DNA from 3 places in the Levilactobacillus muriae genome. Region 1 is predicted to be linked to each of the others. Evidence: predicted binding sites of a transcription regulator. Region 1 holds the regulator's gene; each other region holds the start of a gene.
The links. The regulator CtsR, encoded in region 1, represses protease genes until heat stress. The targets are predictions, from matches to a motif close to TTGGTCAAAAAAGGTCAAANA.
Positions count from the first base shown of each region.

Region 2: the regulator CtsR is predicted to act here: its motif matches at 3,019-3,039, upstream of clpP (ATP-dependent Clp endopeptidase proteolytic subunit ClpP).
Region 3: the regulator CtsR is predicted to act here: its motif matches at 1,628-1,648, upstream of ACKTSF_RS12435 (ATP-dependent Clp protease ATP-binding subunit).

Region 1 is NZ_BAAFRU010000004.1:98,984-106,709, reverse strand. Features, by position in the region: gene ACKTSF_RS03725 (ATP-dependent Clp protease ATP-binding subunit) at 1-1,505, opposite strand, end outside; gene ACKTSF_RS03720 (CtsR family transcriptional regulator) at 1,523-1,990, opposite strand; tRNA gene ACKTSF_RS03715 (tRNA-Pro) at 2,328-2,401, opposite strand; tRNA gene ACKTSF_RS03710 (tRNA-Pro) at 2,439-2,512, opposite strand; tRNA gene ACKTSF_RS03705 (tRNA-Arg) at 2,547-2,620, opposite strand; tRNA gene ACKTSF_RS03700 (tRNA-Leu) at 2,641-2,726, opposite strand; tRNA gene ACKTSF_RS03695 (tRNA-Gly) at 2,738-2,809, opposite strand; tRNA gene ACKTSF_RS03690 (tRNA-Thr) at 2,837-2,909, opposite strand; tRNA gene ACKTSF_RS03685 (tRNA-Leu) at 2,947-3,028, opposite strand; tRNA gene ACKTSF_RS03680 (tRNA-Val) at 3,068-3,140, opposite strand; gene serS (serine--tRNA ligase) at 3,703-4,974, opposite strand; gene ACKTSF_RS03670 (hypothetical protein) at 5,223-5,366, opposite strand; gene ACKTSF_RS03665 (deoxynucleoside kinase) at 5,508-6,140, opposite strand; gene ACKTSF_RS03660 (amino acid permease) at 6,380-7,726, opposite strand, start outside.
Region 2 is NZ_BAAFRU010000005.1:125,209-132,934, reverse strand. Features, by position in the region: gene ACKTSF_RS04900 (sugar-binding transcriptional regulator) at 1-35, opposite strand, end outside; tRNA gene ACKTSF_RS04895 (tRNA-Arg) at 291-362, shown strand; gene ACKTSF_RS04890 (ECF transporter S component) at 474-1,085, opposite strand; tRNA gene ACKTSF_RS04885 (tRNA-Arg) at 1,346-1,417, shown strand; gene ACKTSF_RS04880 (LiaF transmembrane domain-containing protein) at 1,620-2,354, opposite strand; gene ACKTSF_RS04875 (LytTR family DNA-binding domain-containing protein) at 2,360-2,806, opposite strand; gene clpP (ATP-dependent Clp endopeptidase proteolytic subunit ClpP) at 3,114-3,710, shown strand; gene whiA (DNA-binding protein WhiA) at 3,930-4,868, opposite strand; gene ACKTSF_RS04860 (gluconeogenesis factor YvcK family protein) at 4,873-5,886, opposite strand; gene rapZ (RNase adapter RapZ) at 5,883-6,767, opposite strand; gene ACKTSF_RS04850 (HdeD family acid-resistance protein) at 7,039-7,581, opposite strand.
Region 3 is NZ_BAAFRU010000022.1:10,815-18,540, reverse strand. Features, by position in the region: gene ptsP (phosphoenolpyruvate--protein phosphotransferase) at 1-528, opposite strand, end outside; gene ACKTSF_RS12445 (phosphocarrier protein HPr) at 528-794, opposite strand; gene ykzS (protein YkzS) at 962-1,162, opposite strand; gene ACKTSF_RS12435 (ATP-dependent Clp protease ATP-binding subunit) at 1,707-3,944, shown strand; gene ACKTSF_RS12430 (MucBP domain-containing protein) at 4,250-5,344, shown strand; gene asnS (asparagine--tRNA ligase) at 5,405-6,796, opposite strand; gene ACKTSF_RS12420 (cation-translocating P-type ATPase) at 7,185-7,726, opposite strand, start outside.

The sequences.
Region 1 (7,726 bases):
TTCAGCTGTGTCACGGGAACCCCCGTCCACTCAGCCACCACATCGGCAATGTCTTCGCCAGTGACATCCGTCGCGTATTGCCGATCCGGTGTCACAGCAGCGGCAGCCTTGGCCGCACGTGCCTCTACCTTTTGCCGGAGCGTCATTTCTTCTGTCCGCAACTTAGCAGCCTGTTCAAAGTCCTGGCGTTCGATGGCAGCTTCCTTGGCCGCAGCAAGATCGGTTAATGCCTTCGCTTGTTTGCTAGCCGGCGTTGGCTTGTCCATCTGATCGATTCGAACCTTTGCAGACGCTTCATCCATTAGGTCAATGGCCTTATCCGGCAAGAAGCGATCGCTGATGTAGCGCGTCGATAACTTAACGGCTTGGTCCAAGGCATCATCCGTAATGTTCACATGATGATGATCTTCGTAGCGAGGCCGCAAGCCTTTCAAAATCTCTAAGGCTTCCGCGCTCGTCGGTTCGTTGACCTGAACGGTTGCAAACCGCCGTTCCAGAGCAGCATCGGATTCGATATACTTCTGGTATTCGTCCAACGTGGTTGCCCCAATGGTTTGAAGTTCCCCACGCGCCAATGCTGGCTTCAAGATGTTGGAGGCGTCAATAGCACCTTCAGCGCCACCGGCACCGATCAGCGTATGCAGTTCATCAATAAATAGGATAACTTGACCATCGTTGTAGATTTCTTCAATAACTTTCTTTAGTCGATCTTCAAATTCACCACGGTACTTGGTGCCAGCAACCAACGAGCCCATGTCGAGCATCATCAGCCGCTTGTTCTGCATATCTTCAGGAACGTCACCGGCCACGATCCGTTGGGCCAAGCCCTCAGCAATCGCCGTCTTCCCGACACCAGGTTCACCGATCAGAACGGGATTATTCTTGGTCCGCCGGCTCAAGATCTGAATGACCCGTTTGACTTCCTTTTCCCGACCAACAGTCGGATCCATTCGGCCTTCCTTAGCGGATTCAGTTAAGTTCCGTGCCAAGGAGTCCAGGGTTGGTGTCCCTCCCTGTGGTGCTCGGCGGCTACGGTTGTCATTTCGACGCTTAGGGGTATCCGTAATCCCAAGCTTACGTAAGACGACCTTGTGCGCATCTGGTAAGGCCACGTTGAGATTCTTCAGGATTCGAGAAGACAGAATTGTTTCGTCACTCAGTAAAGCCAGTAACAAGTGTTCCGTCCCAATCTTGGTTGCGCCCAACCGTTTTGCTTCGTCACCAGCTAAGGCCAACATGGATTTGGCCTTTGGTGAGTAGGGCAAGTAACTATCCTTGTCCGTGTTTGCTAACGTTCCGTAGCCGGTAAAACGTTCAATCTCTTCGCGAACATCATCGTCGGTCACAGAAAATTGTTGTAAGACTTTGTTGGCAATGCCATTTTTTTCAATGGTGAGGGCCAGCAGTAAGTGTTCCGTCCCCACCGCTTGGTGCTTGAAGTATTTTGCTTGTTCCTGTGCCAAGACGAGGACACTCTTAGCGCTTGGTGTAAATAGATTATCCATTGCAGCTCCTCACTTTCTTAACTCTCATATCGTAGATGGTTCAAAATTGAAATTAAAATCTGCGCACGAATCTGCTCATCAGCATCTCGGTCACCCGTGTTAATGGCATCCTTATTGATTGCTGCCAAGATGATATTCGCTTCACTACGGTTGATGGCCCCAGCTTCGAACAGGCTCCGCACGACCGATAAACTATCGTGCCGAGAAATCTGATCACCAACGGCCGTGACTAGCGAGTCGATAAAGTCGAGGTTATCTAATAACTTGACCTTTTCGATGCGAATATAGCCGCCACCGCCCCGCTTACTCTGAACCACGTAGCCATCCTGAATCGTGAAACGCGTCTTAATGACGTAATTGATCTGGGACGGCACAACGTTAAACTGATTGGCAATTTCCGCTCTGCGGATCTCCACCTGCTGGGATTCAGCCAAAATCTGCTTCAGGTAAGACTCAATAATATCCGAAATATTCTGATTCTCCATTATCGTCCCCCCTTCAGTCCAGTGTTCTTGACTAATGTTGACTAATATTATACGAAATTCCAGTGAAATTGCAACGGATTAGACCGTTTATCGCTGAGAAGTTTTATTTTCTTACCAACGATAGGGCCTCAACTCTTGGCCCACAACCACGTAGCCCTTCCGCCTTCTGTCATTCCAGATGACCATCGCTACGTTCACTTGATAATCGTAACGCATTTTTTTCAGATTAACAGCCAACAGCACTTAGTAATCTATGGTAACAAAAAAACGGCCAGTCTCCAAACAATCTGTATGGAAACCGCCGTCGCTTTTATTATATGTAATCGGGATAAAAAAATCGGGAAGACAAGATTTGAACTTGCGACCCCCACGTCCCGAACGTGGTGCTCTACCAAGCTGAGCTACTTCCCGAGAAAGGCTCACTGACCCACTAATCTTGTCAGTCAAATCGGGAAGACAGGATTCGAACCTGCGACCCCCTGGTCCCAAACCAGGTGCTCTACCAAGCTGAGCTACTTCCCGAAAATTGCCTACAATTACTTATAAGCAACAAAAATGCACCCAGTAGGAGTCGAACCTACAACCTTCTGATTCGTAGTCAGACACTCTATCCAATTGCGCTATGGGTGCATAATTATTATTCAATTAAATGCCGAGGACCGGGATCGAACCGGTACGGTCATCACTGACCGCAGGATTTTAAGTCCTGTGCGTCTGCCAATTCCGCCACCCCGGCAAAAGGGCAAAAGCGGAAGACGGGATTCGAACCCGCGACCCCCACCATGGCAAGGTGATGTTCTACCACTGAACTACTTCCGCAAATTGGCTATTATATTAATGGTGCCATGCCGACTAGAGGATTCGAACCTCCGACCTCCTCATTACTAGTGAGATGCTCTGCCAACTGAGCTAAGTCGGCAAAATATTTTTTAAAATATTTTGCAATATTCGGTTAATGCAGGTGAAGGGACTCGAACCCCCACGTCATAAGACACTAGAACCTAAATCTAGCGCGTCTGCCAGTTCCGCCACACCTGCAACGTTGGCGAACTAACGCCTAGGAACTTGTGTTCCTGATGGAGGATACAGGGCTCGAACCTGTGACCCTCTGCTTGTAAGGCAGACGCTCTCCCAACTGAGCTAATCCTCCATAAACTTCCGAAGCAAGAACTGTTTCTCACTCGAAACAACTATTATAATTTACCATGTTCAGCGAAGCTTGTCAACAACCTTTTTGAAATATTTTGAATAAATATTCGTTAGCTGAATAACTAGCCGCTCAACAACAAGTAATATTTTAGCGTACCTGAGAAGAAAAAGCCAGTCTTTTTTGCATTTTATTGCAAAAAATTCAAAACGCTTATTTCTGAAAGTCGCAGTCAATTCGGCTCCCTGTGCCTTCAACACAGCGGCTATGAATTAACCAACAGAAACTATTTTATACGAACTCCCTACCCTACGTCAATAAGAAATTGCAAAAATACGTAAAATAATTATTCATTTTATAACCAGGTCATGGTTCTATCGTTAGATAACCCTAGCTCACAGCATTTTCTGACCATCTTTCGGACTAACTAAAAGGACACCTATATGGCAAACTTCACCATTAGGTGCCCCCACACAGCACCCGCAGGCACTGACTACTTATTCATATTGGCGTATTTAACTTGCATGCCGTGCCACAATCACCAGGCCCTAACGATCTTAAAACCTTATTTCGTGATCCGTGTCACGCCACCCATATAAGGCACCAAGACGTCCGGAACCGTAATCGAACCATCAGCGTTTTGGTAGTTTTCCATAATCGCAGCAACTGCCCGACCAACGGCCAAGCCAGAACCATTCAAAGCGTGGACATATTGAAGCTTGCCGTTGTCGTCACGATATTGGATGTGTGCCCGCCGTGCTTGGAAATCCGTCGTGTTGGAGCAGCTGGAGATTTCCCGGTACGTGTTTTGCTCTGGGAACCAGACTTCCAAATCATGAGTCATAGCGGCCGTAAAGCTCATGTCGCTCGTCGTCAGGGTAATCACATGGTAAGCCAAGCCCAGTTGCTGTAAGAGGCTCTCAGCGTGCTTCGTCAAGGCTTCCAGTTCATCCCATGAGTTTTCTGGCTTACAGAACTTCACCATTTCAACCTTGTTAAATTGGTGAAGACGAATCAGCCCACGGGTATCACGGCCGGCACTCCCAGCTTCAGAACGAAAGGCTGGGGTCAAGGCGGTGAACCAAACTGGCAGATCCTCTTCAGGAATCACTTCGTCACGGTAGTAGTTGACTAAGGGCACTTCGGCCGTTGGAATCAGGGTCATATCTTCGTCCCGCAATTGGTAGACGTCTGCCTTAAACTTAGGGAATTGCCCGGTCCCGTACATGGAATCATCGTTCACGATGTAAGGGGGTAAGACTTCCTTAAAGCCAGCCTTGGTGTTCTCATCGAGGAAGAAGTTGTAAACGGCTCGTTCCAGACGTGCACCTAATCCCAAGTAATAGAGGTAACGACTTCCAGAAACCTTGGCTCCCGCTTCAAAGTCCAGGATACCCAAGTCTTCACCCAATTCGTAGTGGGCCTTTGGCTTGAAATCCAAGTTAGGCTTTTCGCCCCACTTACGAATCTCCACACTACCATCTTCCGTCAAGCCAACTGGCACGTTGTCGTTAGGAATATTTGGTAAGTGAGCAGCTGCATCGTGGACTTGAGCCTTCAACGTATCAAGGTCGGCATCGATCTTCTTGATATCCGCACTAACCTGACGCATTTCGGTAATCTTGTCATTGGCGTCTTCTTTGTTCCGTTTGAGTTGTGAAATCTCATCGGACACCGTGTTCCGTTGTGCCTTCATGGTTTCACTCTTGACAATCAATTCTCGACGTTGCGCATCTAATCCCAGTAGATCATCGATATCAGCGGGATCAACGCCCCGGGTTGCTAACTTTTCTTTAATAAAGTCGGGTTCTTGGCGAATCAATTTTAAATCTAACATCTGCTTACTCCCTTCAGTTTTCCGGATGATACAAAAAAGGCCTCCGTCACATGGGACGAAGACCTTCGCGGTACCACCCAAGTTCATGACTGTAATCTTCAGTCATACCCTTGAACATGATAACGGTCTGCACCGTGCGGCATTACCCGCCCACTTTAGTTAGTGCTGGAATGTTCGACGTTGCGGTTTGCAGCTTTCCCCGCTTCTCTGGCCGTCTACTGGATAGGCACCTCGTGTTTTTGATTACGCTAATCATACCGCATTTCGACCGCAATGACAATCGGGAAATTCTCCTTTGCCACCACCCATGAATCGTCCCAACGCATCCCCGCGAACCGCTCCAATACATCCCGCCTAAATTTGACGATCGGTAAGCCGGTGATCTTAGGCAAAGTCGCCGATAGCCTAGTGCTTCGCAGAAACTGTACTGGGTGTGAACGTATACCACGGTTGTCCACCTTAAGTTGCGAAAAAAAGAGCACCAACCGAAGTCAGTGCTCTCAACCATTTACCATGGTTTACTCAAATTAAGCCTAAAGTGCAGCAATCTTTTCGTCGATCAGGTGAAGCACTTCTTGACGAGCTGCTGGGTCTTCAACGAAGTCCAGCTTGTCACCGTCAATTTGCATCTTCGGCGACTTGTCATAATTGTTGTACCAGTTCACGTAGCGTTGGTCGAGTTCCTTATAGTATTCGAACAGGCTAGGGTCGTGATCAATTTGTTCGTAAGAACGACCACGCTTCTTGATCCGTTCCAACATCGTTTCAAAGGAAATGTTGATGTGAATCAATAAGTCGGGGTTCTTCTTGTGTACAGCGTCTGGCAATTCTTGCATCATGTTGGCCAGTAAGGAATCGTAAATGTCGACTTCCGTGCTAGTTGCGCGACCAAGGTCAGCGTTCAAGTGAAAGAGTAAAGAATCTTCGAAGATCGAACGATCCAGAACACTTTCATCGTCAGCGTTGGCAGCCTTGATGCTGTCCATTCGTTTGTTTAAAAAGTAGATTTGCAATAAGAAAGCATACTTTTGCGGGTTCTGGTAAAACAGTGGCAGAATCTTATTATCGTCCACCGATTCATAAAAAGCTGGTTTTTGTAAGTGTTCGGCTAATAAGTTCGTTAGACTCGTCTTGCCGGCCCCAATTGTTCCTGATAGTACAAGCATGCTATCTCTCCTTTGATTTACGCGCATACCGGAAATCGTTTTCATCCGGATTAAATTTCAACACTACATATTGTACCAACCCTATCGTCAAAAGACAATATATCGTGGAAAATTACTTTTGAGCGATTCAAGCGTTCTGTCCCCTCGTCAGACACAAAACGGCGACTGGTCGGGATTCACTCGAACCAATCGTCGTCAAAAGTTTTTTATTTAAGTGAAAATTGCCACACAATTTCAGATTAATCGTTTGAAGCTTCACGCGCCGCAGCGTCTTCCTTTAACGTCCCATCACGATGGACTGGGGAGACATCGACATCCTTCAGTGGAATCAACTTGGTATGCTTCTTGAGCTTGTAGCCAAAGTAAAGAACTAAGACCAGTGGCACACTCATGTAAGTAACCAGAACTTGTTCCCAGTTACCCGTGAAGAAGGATTGTGGATCTTGACCCACAATAACGGCGATACATAATACCAAGGCCAGAATTGGGCCTAATGGGAACCACTTTGCATGGTACTTCAGTTCAGACAGCTTGTGACCTTGTAAGGTGAAAGCCCGACGGAACCGTAAATGAGATAACGCAATCCCAAACCAAGCGATGAATCCGGTCAACCCACTAGCGGCAACTAACCACATGTAGATTTGAGGACCCGCAATACTACTGATGAAGGTCAAAGCAGCGATGACGGTCGTCGCAATCAGAGCGGGGTAAGGAATCCCATTCTTCCCGGTCTTTTCGAACAACTTAGGTGCGTAGCCTTCCTTGGAAAGGGAGAACAACATCCGCGTTGACGCATACATCCCGGAGTTAGCGGCAGAAATAACAGCCGTTAAGATAACCGCGTTCATCACACTGGCAGCGGCAGCCAAACCGGCACGTCGGAAGACTAACGTAAACGGACTGATCGCAATGTCACTTGCGGAAGAACCTAACAGATCATGACTCGTGTATGGTAAGACAGCGGCAATCACAAAGATAGCTAAAATATAGAATAAAATAATCCGCCAGAACACTGAGTTAATCGCCTTAGGGACACTGTGTGAAGGGTCTTCAGATTCACCGGCCGTGATACCCACTAATTCAGTACCTTGGAAGGAGAACCCGGCAACCACGAACACACTCAGAATGGCTGGGAAACCGCCAACGAATGGTGCCTTCTTGTAAGTAAAGTTTTCCAAACCGGTTGCGTGACCACCCATGATACCCACGATAGTCATTAACCCAACGGCCAAGAAGATAAAGATCGTGACAACCTTGATCAGAGACATCCAGAACTCCGTTTCACCAAAAGCCTGGACGGAGAATGCGTTGATCGTCACAACAAGGAATAACGCAATGGCACTCCAAATCCACCCCGGAACGCCGGGTAACCAGAACTTCATGACCAAAGCAGCGGTAGAAATATCAACGGCAACCGTAATGGCCCAGTTGAACCAGTAGTTCCAGCCCATCGCAAACCCTAAAGCTGGATCAACGTACTTGGCAGAATAAGCGGCGAACGATCCAGAAATCGGCATGTTCGTGGCCATTTCACCTAAACTCGTCATCAGGAAGTAAACCATCAGGCCCATGGCAACATAGGCAAC
Region 2 (7,726 bases), on a different contig from region 1:
ACGATTGCTTCTACCCACTGCCAATCTTCACGCATCCGACTTACCTCCTAGTGGGACGATTAACGACCAGCGGTGGCAGATAACCGCCCACCTCGGTCAAAAAAATTCAGGCCAACCAGAGCTAACCTTACGTTTGTAAGTATATCCTCTCAACTACGATATTGCAAGACAATACGCCCGAAGATTTAAGAATCTATTTCTCTGGAAAATAAAAATATTTACACGACCCCTTGAATTTATATTCAGCTTCGGGTATAGTAATTAGGTGCTCGAAAAGGCATGTATGTTATGCGCCCGTAGTGTAATGGATCGCACGTAAGATTCCGGTTCTTGAAATGGGGGTTCGATTCCCTCCGGGCGCATTGCTAACAATTCGATAAACTCATTCTACGTTTCCACGTGGAATGAGTTTTTTTGTTGCGCTCATCTGTAGCGTCAAAAAAGATGCCGTAGTCGCCTACCGCACCTCAAGTTTATTTCAATATCTGAGCATTGATTTTATCCCAACGCCGACGTAATGGCACCGCAATCAACGGTGCAACCAAGACGTCCAATACTAATTCTGGTATGGCGTTGGTCACCAGTGAGATCATCAGCACATACCCCAGCGTTTGATTGCCCTTCGCGCCAAAAGCTGTCGCCACTGCTGGTGTTTGATAGAAGAAAAAGACCATGCCGAGCACTAAAATCGTATTCGTTAAGGCCGCCACTGCTGCTGCAATCCGCATTGAACGCCGCATCGGCCATTGCCGTTGCCGTCCCCAGAGATAGACGAGGCCAGCAAATAGCCCCATCAACAGCCGTGGCACGACTGACACTAACGGATTCGTAAAGACCAGCGGTGCCACGGGACTAGACGGCCAAGTAAAGGCACGGATGAACGTGATGACTCCCCAGAAGCCGCCAATTAGCATCCCATCCTTAGGACCTAGCGCAGTTCCCGCCACAATGACCGTTAATCCAATCAGGGTCATGCTGAAGGGTCCCAGTGGAATATACCCCAGAAATGGAAAGATATTTTGTACCAAAACAATCGCCATCAATAGTGCATCCACGACGAGGCGAAAAGTCTTATGTCGCGTCATTTTAAATGACCTCCACGTAAAGTTAATGCCGATATTATAGCATGGTTTGCCTACTTGTGGGAAATTGTGTCAGCCCGGCTTCGAGAATTAATATTTCTTACCGTTTCAACTGAGTCACCCACCTACTAGCTAGCTTAAGATTCGAACACCCTGAACGAGCTAATGCGCACTGGAACAGGGAATTATCACCTCTCACCATAAACTAACTTGTATTTTTATCCAAAATCAGTTATAGTGGTTAAGGTGTTGTTAACCACTATGCGCCCGTAGTGTAATGGATCGCACGTAAGATTCCGGTTCTTGAAATGGGGGTTCGATTCCCTCCGGGCGCATCACTACCAACTCGGCAAGTCTCATCCCTCGTGGATGGGACTTTTTGTTTACCACAAAACTAGGTTGGCCGTGACTTATCATCGTGGCTAGTAGTCGCCCTCTAAAGAAAATGTCCATCACTAGCCAGTTAATTGATGCAGTGTACGCTCAGTGGAACCAAAAAAGAGCCTGGAATTCCACTCCAAGTTCTCCGTCCACTACTTAAATATAGATGATTGCTAGACCACCCAGTGACACACGCCCCGTAACGACCACAAGTGGTCCCTCGGTTCCGGCTGGTTCACCCGTAGTCTCAACGGCGCCCAGGTTCGCGTCCACATCGGTTTTAACGTTCCAAGCGGTCGGCAGGTACAACTGAACCCCACCCAGGTGAGCGTCGATATTAATCGTCGCTCCCTGGTCGCTCAGAGTCACGTCATCGAAGTACAACTTGGCATCTCCCATGGAGACTTGAACATCCGCTCGTCGAAAATCAACCGACTGCAGGTAGCGAATGCTGCTGCTCATGCTGACATCAACCGTGATGTCCGGATCATTTAACGTTTCCACATCTTCTTCGTAATGGTGGGACCAATCCCCATGATGATGAGGCCAATTGCCCTGTGCTTTCCAATTATAGCGATACCAACGTTTGGGCCGAATGATCAGCGACAGTCCCAGTGACAATAAGACCGCCGCAATCAGAATCGTCCACGGCGCTAAGGTCGCGATTCCCAGTGGTTTGGCAAAGATAATCGCTAGAAACGCCAACGAGAACACCATCCCCCACACTGCCAGATGCATCAAGCTTTCGACGAATGCGGCGACCAGGAAGACACCAATCAACAGTGGCCAGATGCCCACATGGTAGCTAAAGACACCCATTTGACTAGTCACGAGAACAACTGCTCCGAGTACCAGAAAGACACCCCAGAACCAATTTGCGCGTTTACGCATACTTATTACCCCTTTTCCTCTAATGCCCGTTTCAACGCCTGATAGTAGCGGCGAGAAACATAGAGCTGCTTGTGTGAATTTTGGAATCTTACCAGGTTGCCTGTGACTGACCGTGTCAGCGAGAATACCTGGGTACGATTGAGAATGGCCGACTTGGAAACTTTCATAAACTGCGATGGCAGGTTCTCAGCCAATTCATAGAGCCGTTGCCCAGTCGTATACATGGCCGTTGCGGTGTGTACGGCTACCTGATGATCACTCGCCTCGAAGAACAGGATATCCGTCAGATTGACACGAAAATTCTCACCGTGCCAGCTAAACGTCAACTGCTGAGTCGTGTCGGCCGCGCGAATCGCCGCAACCATCTGGTCAACTGCAGCCGTCTGTATCGGGACTCGAACGGTAACCTCCGTATTGGTTAATTTGGGATCGACCTCCACGTGAATTTTCAAGTCGCCACCCCCTCTCATCTCTATTAGTTAACCATAAGCTTGTTCAAAAATAAATAGCGCAAACGCAAGTGGTTATTTTCTTAGCGTAACCGGTCATTTTCGGTGATAGAATACGTGACGTTTGGCCAAACTCTGGTATGATAGTTCTAGTCAAATGGTTGTGGGCGTGAATGCAATCGCGCCAAAATAAGGGTTAAAAAACGAAGTCATATTGTTTGACCTACTTTGACCATAGCGGTACACTAACAACATGTTAGCAAAACGCTAGCCATTTCTACGTTAAATTAATAAGGGAGGCTATCTTGTCATGAATTTAGTACCTACAGTTATCGAACAATCATCCCGTGGCGAACGGGCCTATGATATCTATTCACGACTTTTAAAAGACCGGATCATTATGCTCTCCGGCCCAATCGAAGATGACATGGCAAACGCCATCATTGCACAACTGCTCTTCTTGGATGCTCAAGATTCCACCAAGGACATTTCACTTTACATTAACTCACCAGGTGGTGTGGTCTCTTCCGGCCTAGCCATCTACGATACCATGAACTTCATCCAATCCGACGTTCAAACAATTACGTTGGGGATGGCAGCATCCATGGCCAGTGTCTTGGCTTCATCTGGGACTAAGGGCAAGCGGTTCGCTTTGCCTCACGCCCAAGTCTTGATTCACCAACCATCTGGTGGTGCTCAAGGTCAACAGACTGAAATCGAAATTGCCGCTCGTGAAATCTTGAAGACGCGTGAACTGATCAACAAGATTTTAGCCGACAACTCCGGTCAACCTGTTGAACGGGTCAACAAGGATACTGAACGTGATAACTACTTGAGTGCTCAAGAAGCCGTCGATTATGGTTTAATCGACCACATCATGACGAACAGTAGCGAACAAAAGAAGTAAACGTGTTTTCTATGAATCACCTGACGACTTCTGTCGTCGGGTGATTTTTTTTGTTGCCCACACTTAGACTAACTGTTGATACCTGCGGCTGGCAGAAATCCCATCGCCGTGGTAGCCCGCAGTCCAATTAAAAAAGGCCGTAGTCCGACATCAACGTCCAACTACTGCCATTTTAATTTACGTTACTTCATTTTTAATGCAATCAGTCACAGCAAAGAATTAAGCTGAAGCCTCTTCTCTCAACTGTTTGGCATAGTCGTTGATCTTCCGCAAACGGTGGTTGATCCCGGACTTGGAAATCGGTCCACCCGGAACCAAATCACCCAGTTCTTTCAGACTAACTTCCTTGTGTGCCAACCGGGTCTCGGCCACCTCACGTAACTTCACTGGCAATTGACTCAGGCCAACCGTAGATTCGATGAACTGAATATTATCGATCTGCCGGGTCGACGCATTGGCTACCTTATCCAAATTAGCGTTTTCGCAATTAACCAGTCGATTGACGGAGTTCCGCATATCCCGCATGATCCGAATATCTTCGAACTTGAGCATAGACGTTGTCGCCCCAATCAAGGACAAGAAGTCCGCAATTTCCTCAGCGCTCTTCAAATAAGTGATATAGCCACTCCGACGCACAATAGTCCGCGCGTTCAGGTTGTAACGATTCATCATATCGGCAATCATCTGGTTGTGCTCTTCATATAGAGAGTAAATTTCCAAATGGTACCGACTGGTTTCAGGATTATTAACCGATCCCCCGGCCAGAAAGGCGCCGCGCAGGTAAGACCGCACGGACATGTCGGAATCCAAAATATCGTCTGGGACCGACTCTAACAATTGCATCCCGTCAAAGATACCCAGGTCGGATAAAACTTCCGTCACGCCTGTCTTGACCCGCACAATGTACAGGTTGTTTTTCTTCAGTTTCATCTTGCGCCGCACGAGCAATTCGCTTTCCAAGTCGTAGAATTGCTTAAGTAACTGGTACATCCGCCGAGCAATGGCGGGGTTTTCCGTCTGAACGTTCAGCACGAAATGGTGGTTTGCTAACCCCAAGGCCCCGTTCATCCGGATCAGCGCAACCAGCTCGGCTTTGGCGTTCTCACGGTGGACCTCAAGGGTCGTTAATTCTTTCTTCACTTCACTGGCATACGACATTTCGTTAAAGCCTCCGTTTCATCCGATAACGCGGCTGGCCAATCAAGTTCAAGAGTTCATGAACGACCTCTTGCCCGTTGTGAAAAGCCCCATTATCGCGTAATTCAAGAAAATCCGTCGAAATGACCCGGCACCCCTGATCACGGAGTCCCTGGAAATCATGACGCACTGGCTGAGACATTTCGTCCCACCGTTGATAATCAATATACTGGTCAGGCACCTTACGCGTGTTGACGAGTACGGTATCAATAAAGTTTTCGTTTAGATGTTGATTCAGGACGCGAACGTGATCGGCATCGGTAAAGTTCTCAGTTTCACCCTTCTGCGTCATGATATTGCAGATATAAACGACTTCCGCTGGACTTTCCTTTACAGCCTTGCCCACACTCTCAATCATCAGGTTAGGCAGAATACTGGTAAATAAGCTCCCGGGGCCCAACACAATCTGATCGGCATCCATGATGGCATCGATCACTTGTTGAACCGCGTGTGGTTGATCATGATGGTCACTGGTTTCCACCCACACCCGTTTGATCAGCTTGTGCGCTGCCGTGATCTCAGACTCGCCACGCAACGTACTGCCATCGGCAAACTGCGCATGCAATTCCAGTGGCTCGTTTGCAGCCGGGTAAATATGGCCGTTGACCCGCATCAATTGAGAAAGTTCTTGGACAGCATCAAAAATACCGCCCCGCATCTCCGACAAGGCGGCAATGATTAGGTTTCCAATGGCGTGGCCAGCAAAGAAATCATCCGTCGTTTCAAATCGGTATTGAAATAAATCCTTATAAATGTCCGGAACTTCGGCAAGCGCCACCATGACGTTTCGAATATCTCCAGGCGGCACTACGTTAACGTAATGCCGAATAATTCCTGAAGAACCCCCGTCATCAGCAACCGTCACCACCGCAGTAATATCAACATCGCGGTCGCGAAGATTGCCTAAGATAACTGGCAAGCCAGTTCCCCCGCCAATGACCACAATTTTGGGCCGGCGGGTACGCAATGGATCTCTCATGATCGGTTAGCAGACTCCTTTCGCTTCTCAATGTCGCGATGGGTCATGTGAACTGGATACGTGTTCCCCAGTGCCTGACCGATACGTGTTGCCAAGGCGACGGATCGATGCTGACCACCCGTACACCCAATAGCAATGGTAAGGTTGGCCTTACCTTCTTTTTTATAGCCCGGCACGATAGTCGTGAGGAGCTTGATAAACTGTTCATAGAATTCTTCAGTCTGCGGTTGTGCCATGACGTAGTCGTAAACTTTCTGATCCTTACCCGTTAGATTCCGTAATTCTGGAATGTAGTAGGGATTGGGAAGAAAACGGACATCCATTACGATATCGGCATCGATGGGTAGTCCATACTTAAACCCAAACGACATGACCTCAATGTGAAAGACTTGCGCGGACTCGGTCTCGTAATTATGGAAGATTTCTTCCCGTAACTTACGTGGGCTCAGCGAGGTCGTATCAATGACCAATTGTGCTGCCTGCCGAATTGGCGCCAACAACCGCCGTTCACGTTGAATGCCTTCCATGACGCGACCATTTCTGGCCAGTGGATGGGAACGCCGGGTCTCCTTGTAGCGGGAAACCAACTCCTCATCCGATGCATCTAGGAATAAAACTTGTGCGTTCATGGTCCCATGGACCGCCACATCGTTCAACATCTTGACGATTTCATCGTAAAATGCCCGGGACCGTAAATCGATGACCAGGGCAATCTTTGAAAGTTTGCCAGATTCACGGACCAAATCCCAAAACTTAGGGAGTAACGAAGGTGGCATATTATCAATACAGAAATACCCCAAATCTTCAAAGCTCTGCATGGCGACGGTCTTCCCGGCACCACTCATCCCAGTTATGATGACTAAATGGATTTCATTTGTCATGGCTCTCCTCCAGCTTCTTTTAAAAACGTCTTTAAGCAGTATAACACACCGGGCGTGTCTTTCCCTAACAATTCCCTTAATTTCCAAAAAAGAATGCCTAAGTTGGTGCTCACTTAGCGCGCTTAACCATCCTAACATCAAAGTAGTCGTGCTTAACCTTCGGAATCTCTCAGTTCTCCCCTTTCAAAAAAGCAGCCATCTCAACCTTACTCGGTCAAAACGGCTACTCAAAGTTCTATTTAAGACTGATTTTATCAGACAAGCTGACTCTTTACCGACTACGGGCGATGGAAATCCAGATGGCGTTGATCCCAAAGATGGCAAAGAAGATCGCAATCAGGCCGTTCAGCGATAAGGCCGCCACTACGGGGTGAACGAACAACATGATCCCCACGACTAAGGCCAACACATCAAAGATGATCGACAACCAAAAGTAAACGCCACCGAAACTTCGCAGGTGACTGGCAACCAGTAAACGTTCTAACGAATCAACGATAAACCACAATGCAAACAAGTACCCCAGGGTGACAATGGCACTGTTCATATCGAAGAAGAACACCACGGCAATCAAGATATCTAAGATGCCCAATACTAAGGCAAAGTTGGCTCGAAACCCCGTCGCTTCATGAAGCTTGCTGTATCCTGCAATTGTTGTCATCCCACTCAGTAAGGCCATGATGGCAAAAATAATTGCTAACCCGGTCAATCCAATTTTAGGAGAGCGGAAAAGTCCAAACGCAGCAACTAGGAATAAAATGCCAAGAATAAATTCGCTCCAGTCAAAACCCCAACGGGTACGATTCAAATTAAACATTGTCTGTATCTCCTCACAACTTCGGTCAAGTGTTGACCGGTTTCCAACTATTGTACTGGTTTTCGACAAGGTAAACAAGTTCACTTAACTAAAATAAGCGTTGGAACCGCCATGCAGCAGTCTCAACGCTCTAATTTACAATTTG
Region 3 (7,726 bases), on a different contig from region 1:
TTGTGGGTTGACCGCTACCGCCTCACTAGCAATCAAATCGTGTGTGACCACGACAACGGGATGGTTAATCAGTGCCAAATCCGGTAGGGTGACCCCCAGCAGATGGGCTGTTAAGCGTTTTGCCACAGTCTGCCAGTTGGTCAGACGATCCTGTAAGTAAGGATTGTCGACCAATTCTGCGAGTTCTTCCTCGATTGTTGTGGTGACCAGTGCGACCGCAAATTCAGTATTCGCATGTCGCTCTCTGATATTTAGTTCAACGTGTCCCATCAGGTCCTGATCCTTTAACATGGCAATTTGTGCAATAAAAACCTGGGCACGGTCAGCACCCAGGTTTTTATTTACACGAGTTTTTATCGTCTCAATCTCTGAAACGGTTGCTTCAAGGGCCTGATGGAATCGATTTAATTCGTAATCAAGATTAGTGACTGTCTGCTGAGAGACGTGAAGGTCTGGCTCGTCCAGTCGGTAAACCCGACCGCAAGTCACCCCATCACTGGCAGCAATCCCCTTGAGCATCGTCTTCATTAGTCAGACAAACCCTCTTTAGTCATTGTTTCAGCAATAGCAGTCATTGCATCAGCTTCGTCTTCACCGTCAGTCGTAATGGTGATGTCAGCGTTTTGGCCAACACCTAAAGACATAACACCCATGATAGACTTCAAGTTAACGGACTTGTCTTGGTACTGCAAGCTAACTTCAGAACTGAACTTACTTGCTGATTGTACCAATAAAGTAGCTGGACGTGCATGGATACCAGTTTCTGCTGTAACATGAAATTCGCGTTTTTCCATAATTGATCGATCTCCTTTAAGCTTAGGTTGACTACTTACCGACACGACTCGCCTTGACCTTGCGCATTGGCCAAACAACCATTCAACGAGTCACGCCTACCTACTAAGAATATCAATGTAAGCCACAAATTACAAGTTATACATGAACCGCTTTCATCAAAAAAACGTTATTCGCCGTCATTTCCGGCGTCATGATCGTAGTGGTAGATGAGTTTCCCGTTCTTTTCGGCCTTACCCACAACCCGTTTCCGCGTTTCGTATGCCATAAAAGCTTTTTGAAATGCTGGGAAGTCTGCCGGTGTGACTTCAAACTGCGCAATTTTCTTATCTTTCAATTGATTCATTAAATCCGTAAAGTCTCGTTCCACTATTTTTCCTCCCGCTCTCTTTTTCTGAGTATAACCAACACTTGTCTTCCGCGACTGCCAGAATTTCAAATCGACGATCACCTTGTAACAACCTTAATCTACTTCCCATCACTACTAAATCACTAAGGCCTTTACGTTATCGTCAACGACGTGTCTTGCGGCCTAATAGGTTCCAGTTACCAGATTTAGTTACGTCTCATGGTAAGTTTTACCGTCAATCTCAGTACGCCTATTATATCACGTCCACAACACTTTCCGATTGCGTTCTCCCCTATCTTACGGGCCAAACACGTGTCGGTCAAAGCTTATCCAAAAAGAATTTTCAATTTTGAAATGTTCATTTTAGCATTCTATTAGTGAGAGTGCTAAAATGAAGGCGTTCGTTAGAAATCCCCCGTAATATCGTGCATTTATCGTGCAAACAAAATACTTGCACGTCCAGATGAACGCGGTATAATGTGGTCAATGGTCAAGAAAGGTCAAACACTTTTCGAAGACCCGTGGAATTTCCACGAGAACTCCAGGCAAGAAAGGAGACGACAAGATGCTATGTCAAAATTGCCACCGCAATGAAGCAACGATTCACCTTTACATGAGTGTAAACGGGCAGCGGCAACAAGTTGACCTATGCCAAAATTGTTACCAGCTGCTGAAACAGCAACAATCAAACGATTCTGGAAATGGAGGTGGCCGTATGGCACAAGATCCATTCGGCTTTAATAACCTGGACGATATTTTCCGGGCTATGCAAGGCGGCGACAACAACCAAACTAATAATTTCCGACAGGACTCCGGACAAGGTCGACCAACCCAACCTTCTGGCAACCAGGGCGGTTCCGGTAATGGCTTACTCAGTCAATACGGATTGAACCTCACCCAGTTGGCAAAGGATGGTAAAGTTGATCCCGTTATTGGCCGGGACAAAGAAACGGCACAAGTCATCGAGATCCTTAACCGGCGGACGAAGAACAACCCTGTGTTGATTGGAGAAGCCGGTGTTGGGAAGACGGCGGTCGTTGAAGGCCTTGCGGAACGGATTGTCGAAGGCAACGTTCCCCAAAAGCTCGCCAACAAGCAAATTATTCGCTTAGACGTTGTGTCATTGGTCCAAGGAACTGGTATCCGTGGCCAATTCGAGCAACGTATGCAACAGTTGATGAAAGAAGTTCAAGCTAATCCCGATATTATCCTATTTATCGATGAAATTCACGAGATCATGGGTGCCGGGAATGCCGAAGGCGGTATGGATGCTGGTAACGTTTTGAAACCAGCCCTCGCCCGTGGTGACTTTCAATTGATCGGTGCAACCACGCTGAGTGAATACCGTGATATTGAAAAGGATCAGGCTTTAGCACGGCGGTTCCAACCCGTAACGGTTGACGAACCCAGTGCTGACGAAGCCGTTAAGATTTTAAAAGGCATTCAAAAGAAATACGAAGATTACCACCACGTTCACTACGACGATGACGCCATTGAGGCTGCCGTTCGTCTATCTGATCGGTATATTCAAGACCGGTTCTTACCAGACAAGGCCATTGACCTGTTGGATGAGGCTGGTTCTCGGAAGAACTTAACCATTAACATCGCCGACCCTAAGGCCATTGATGAAAAGATTAAGTCTGCCGAAGCACAGAAGCAAGCCGCCTTGAAGCAGGAAGACTATGAAAAGGCCGCCTACTACCGTGACCAAGTCACCAAGTTGGAGAAGTCCAAGGAAACTGCCAAGGATGCCGACCAAAACGCTTCCGCCGAAGTTACGGTCAAGGATATGCAAGACATCGTGGAAGAAAAGACCAGCATTCCTGTCGGTGAATTGCAAGCCAAGGAACAGCACCAACTCAAGAGTTTAGGTGCGGACCTTGAAAAGCACGTCATCGGCCAGAATGAGGCCGTCGACAAGGTTGCTCGGGCTATCCGGCGGAACCGAATCGGTCTGAACGGCACTGGTCGTCCAATTGGGTCCTTCCTCTTCGTCGGTCCAACCGGTGTTGGGAAGACGGAATTAGCCAAGCAATTGGCCAACGAACTCTTTGGTTCTGAAGACGCGATGGTTCGTTTCGATATGTCTGAGTACATGGAGCCGCATTCCATTTCTAAGCTAATCGGGTCACCACCTGGCTATGTTGGCTACGAAGAAGCTGGCCAGCTTACCGAGCAGGTTCGCCGTCATCCTTACACATTGATACTGTTGGATGAAATTGAAAAGGCCCATCCCGACGTCTTGAACATGTTCTTACAAATTCTGGACGACGGCCGGTTGACCGATTCTCAAGGCCGGACGGTTTCCTTCAAGGACACACTGATCATCATGACCAGTAACGCCGGTACCGGTGACGCCGAAGCCAACGTTGGTTTTGGAGCCGCCGCTGAAGGTACCACGCACTCTGTTCTGGGGAATCTGACCAACTACTTCAAGCCAGAATTCTTAAACCGGTTCGATGATATCGTTGAGTTCAATTCTCTGAGTATGGAAAACTTGATGCACATCGTTGACTTAATGATTGTTGACGTTAACCAAATGTTGGCGGGCCAAGGCCTCCACATTCACGTTACCGCGCCGGTCGAGGAACAATTGGTCAAGAAGGGCTACAATCCTGCAATGGGTGCTCGGCCACTCCGGCGAGTGATTCAAGAAGAGATTGAAGATCGAATCGCCGACTTCTACTTGGACCACGGGGACGTTAAGAACCTCGTTGCCAAGATTGAAGACGGTAAGATTACATTGGCTGCCGACACGGACGCTAATGCGGAAGCTAGTGACACAAGTTCAAGTAACGCTTAATTATGAATTTCCGAAGGTGTACAGCCATGAGAGCTGTGCACCTTTTTTGATGACTGCAAAAGGTTGAAAGATGAAATATTGGCAACATTGTCTAAACCAGCCGACTTACCGTTCACCAAATTTAGGGGGTGGGTAGGACGCTGTCAGCCTGAGAAGCGGTCTGCCAGTTCGCTTTGAACCGCCCTCCTCTCGGTGATAATCCGCCCGCTAGGCGTATCGGCCGAAATCTGACAACGTTCACATGTTGGCCTGACCGGGAAAAATGGTATACTAGATTTTAAAGGAAACTTCTGGAGGTGAATGGCATGGCTTTTTTTGACTGGTTACGACGATTGATTGAACCGAAACCCCAACGTGAAAATATACCGCAACCGGTAGCACCACAACGCCGTCATCAACCAATCCCAGCTCCAGCAGAACCCGTTGCTCCCAGCCAGCCAGCCGTGACGCCTCCCGTTCTGACCGACCACGCCATCACCTTAAAGCCAGCCCACCAACCGCAGCCCGAACCAACTGCCACCTTGGTAATTCGTTTGGTGGATGAACACAATCGCCCGCTGCAACCGGCACTCATCTTAACGGGATCACTTAATCATCCCGTCCACTGTCGGTTTCCAGAAATTCCAGGGTACGCACTCTCACGGATTCATGGCTTCACGCAGGACTTCATCAGCACGTATGGTCTGACAACTGCTATCTACCGTCGATTACTGGGTAAACCGATCATCGCCTATCTGGTCGACTTTGACTCCGGTCGGCTCTTGGCGCTTCCCCAGATTCATCGGGGTGCACTTTCCACGACTTACGCCCTAACGCCTCCTGTCGTCAATGGCTATCACATCTTCCAAGCACAAGGCCCACAACGTGGTAAATTTTCTACGTGTGTCCAACGCGTCGTGTACTTCTATCGACTCGACAGCTGGGAGACCGTCCAGCACGTTCATCAGTATGTTTTCCTACAGGCGGATCATCTGGTCTATGATGAACCAAATGGGACTGCATACGGCTACCAATTCCCAGCTGATTCGCTCTGGCGGTTATTCATGATTATCACATTGACAGATGGTTCGGTCTGGTTCAATCTCGGTGGCAATCAGTGGTTAACGGCAACCGATACGGCTCGTCGTGATCATCAGCTGGCGCATCCTGCCCTGGCACAAAAGCGGTCCTGGCATCCCAAGGACTTCGCCCGGATTGGGTCGGTCGATTACGTTCCTGGTGCTTCAGTCTCCATTTATACGGAACCCTATGGCGAGACTGCTGGTCAATTGGAACACGGCGAACCGTTGGATATTCGCGGTCGCATTATCGATGATCAGCAATTGATCTGGTACCAGATTGGGCCAGAAGCTTACATCAACGCGCGTTATGTGCGGCTAGCCCCTGTCGAAACTATTTAAGAAAAAAATAAAGTGCCACCGCAAAATTTGCAGTGGCACTTTTTTGATGCGATAAAATTATTAGAATTCAGCGTTACCTGGGGTCCGTGGGTAAGGGATCACATCGCGGATGTTTTCCATCCCCGTCACGTACATCAGCAACCGTTCAAACCCAATCCCGTAACCGGAATGCTTGGTTTCACCGTACTTCCGCAGGTCCAAGTACCATTGGTATTCTTCTTGTGGTAAGTGGTTGACCTTGATCTTCTTAGCCATTTCAGCCTGCCGTTCTTCACGTTGACTACCACCAATCAATTCACCAATACGGGGAACCAATAAGTCAGCGGCCGCAACGGTCTTACCGTCGTCGTTGTCGCGCATGTAGAAGGCTTTGATCTCACGGGGGTAATCCGTCAGGAAGGTTGGACGCTTATAGACCTGTTCGCACAGGTAGCGTTCGTGTTCAGCCTGTAAGTCGAGTCCCCAGTACACGGGAACATCAAACTTAACGGGGGCTTTTTCCAACTCTTCGATAGCTTGCGTGTAGGTAATCTGCGCAAACTTTTCATCGATTGTCTGGTGAAGACGGTTCAACAGGTCCTCATCCACGGCACCGTTCAGAAATTCCAGCTCATCCTTGGCGTGGGCTAAGAGGTACTTAACCACGTGCTTCAGAAGGCTTTCAGATTCATTGATCACATCCTGCAGGTCGGCAAAAGCCATTTCTGGTTCAATCATCCAGAATTCTGAAGCATGCCGGGCCGTGTGCGAGTTTTCTGCCCGGAAAGTTGGACCAAATGTGTACACATTCCGTAAGGCCAAAGCGAAGGCTTCTGCGGGAAGCTGACCACTGACCGTCAAGTTTGTTTCCTTCTTGAAGAAGTCTTGACTGTCGTCAACCTTGCCGTCGTCAGTCTTAGGCAAATTGTTCATGTCTAACGTGGTGACCCGGAACATTTCCCCGGCTCCTTCGCTATCACTGCTGGTAATAATTGGTGTGTTCACGTAGGTGAAGTCATTTTCCTGCAAGTATTGGTGAACGGCGAAGGCCGTCAGTGAACGAATCTTGAAGACCGCGTAGAACGTGTTGGTCCGTGGCCGTAAGTGGGCCATTGTCCGCAAATATTCGTAGGAGTGCTTCTTCTTTTGCAGAGGGTAATCGTTGTCGGAAGCCCCTTCAAGTACAACTTCTTCGGCGTGAACTTCGAAAGGCTGCTTAGCATCCGGCGTGTAAACAACCGTCCCAACCACCTTAATCGTCGAGCTCAGTGGCAACTTCGTCATTTCAGCGTAGTTCTCCAGGTCACTCTTCATGACGATCTGAGCGTGCTTCAAGCAAGACCCATCGTTTAATTCGATAAAGCCCACGCGCTTAGACCCTCGCACCGTCTTCACCCAACCGTGCAGAACAACTTGTTCATCTTCGGCAAAGTGCCGATCACTAAATAAATCTTTAACCAAAATTTCTGTCATCATATTCTCCTTCTGTCATACCCATAAAAAAAGATCCATCATCCCTATCACTAGGGACGAAAGATCTTTCCGCGGTACCACCCAAATTGTTTTTAATTCAAAACCAACTTTAAACAACGTACTAACATACGTTCCGCTTAATAACGTGGCGGGCACGGCGCGGCCTACTCTTGATTCAGCCTGCAACGAAAGCGGGGTTATCCAAATTGGGCGATCAACTAAGCTCTCACTATCCTTAGTTCGCTAGGCACCGGTGACCAATTTGACATTATCCGTTTCAATGTTTTTCAATTTATGCAACTGTTGTCAGATTAGCACAAATCGTAGCGCGACACAACCGAAATCTCTCCGTGAGGTGGTGGAAATCCGTTGTTCTCTCATCTAATCTTTAGTCTTCAACCAACCGATTTCCCAATGACTGGAAACGCTGACCCCAGCGCTTCTTGACTTCCAAGACAAACGTGGGGATAAAGACGCCGATCACAACTAGTACCCAGCCACTGACTGGCAATGTCACGAGGCCAAAGAGTCCTTGGAGTCCTGGAACCACTGCCACGACAATCAGTAAGCTAATCGTGATGAGTAGTGCCCGGTTAAGTCGAGGGTTCCGCTTAAGACTCCCCCGCGTCAACGGCTGGCGGTCCTTAATAGCGTAGATATCGATCATGGACCCAATTGCCAGAATCAGGAAGGTTATCGTCATGCCGACCGCTGGCTGGTTAGCAGCCAGGACGAAGCGTCCTAACCCATATGCACCCAGTGTCAGGAACGTAAACGTTACCGCCCGAGTCGCAAGCCGGCCACCCAGCCCACGAGCGAAGAGACTTTCGTCGTTGGCCACCGGTGGCTGTTGCATTGCAGCTTTTTCGCCAGGCTCCCGACTTAGGTAGAAGCCAGGAATCCCATCGGCTAGGACGTTGATCAGTAGGA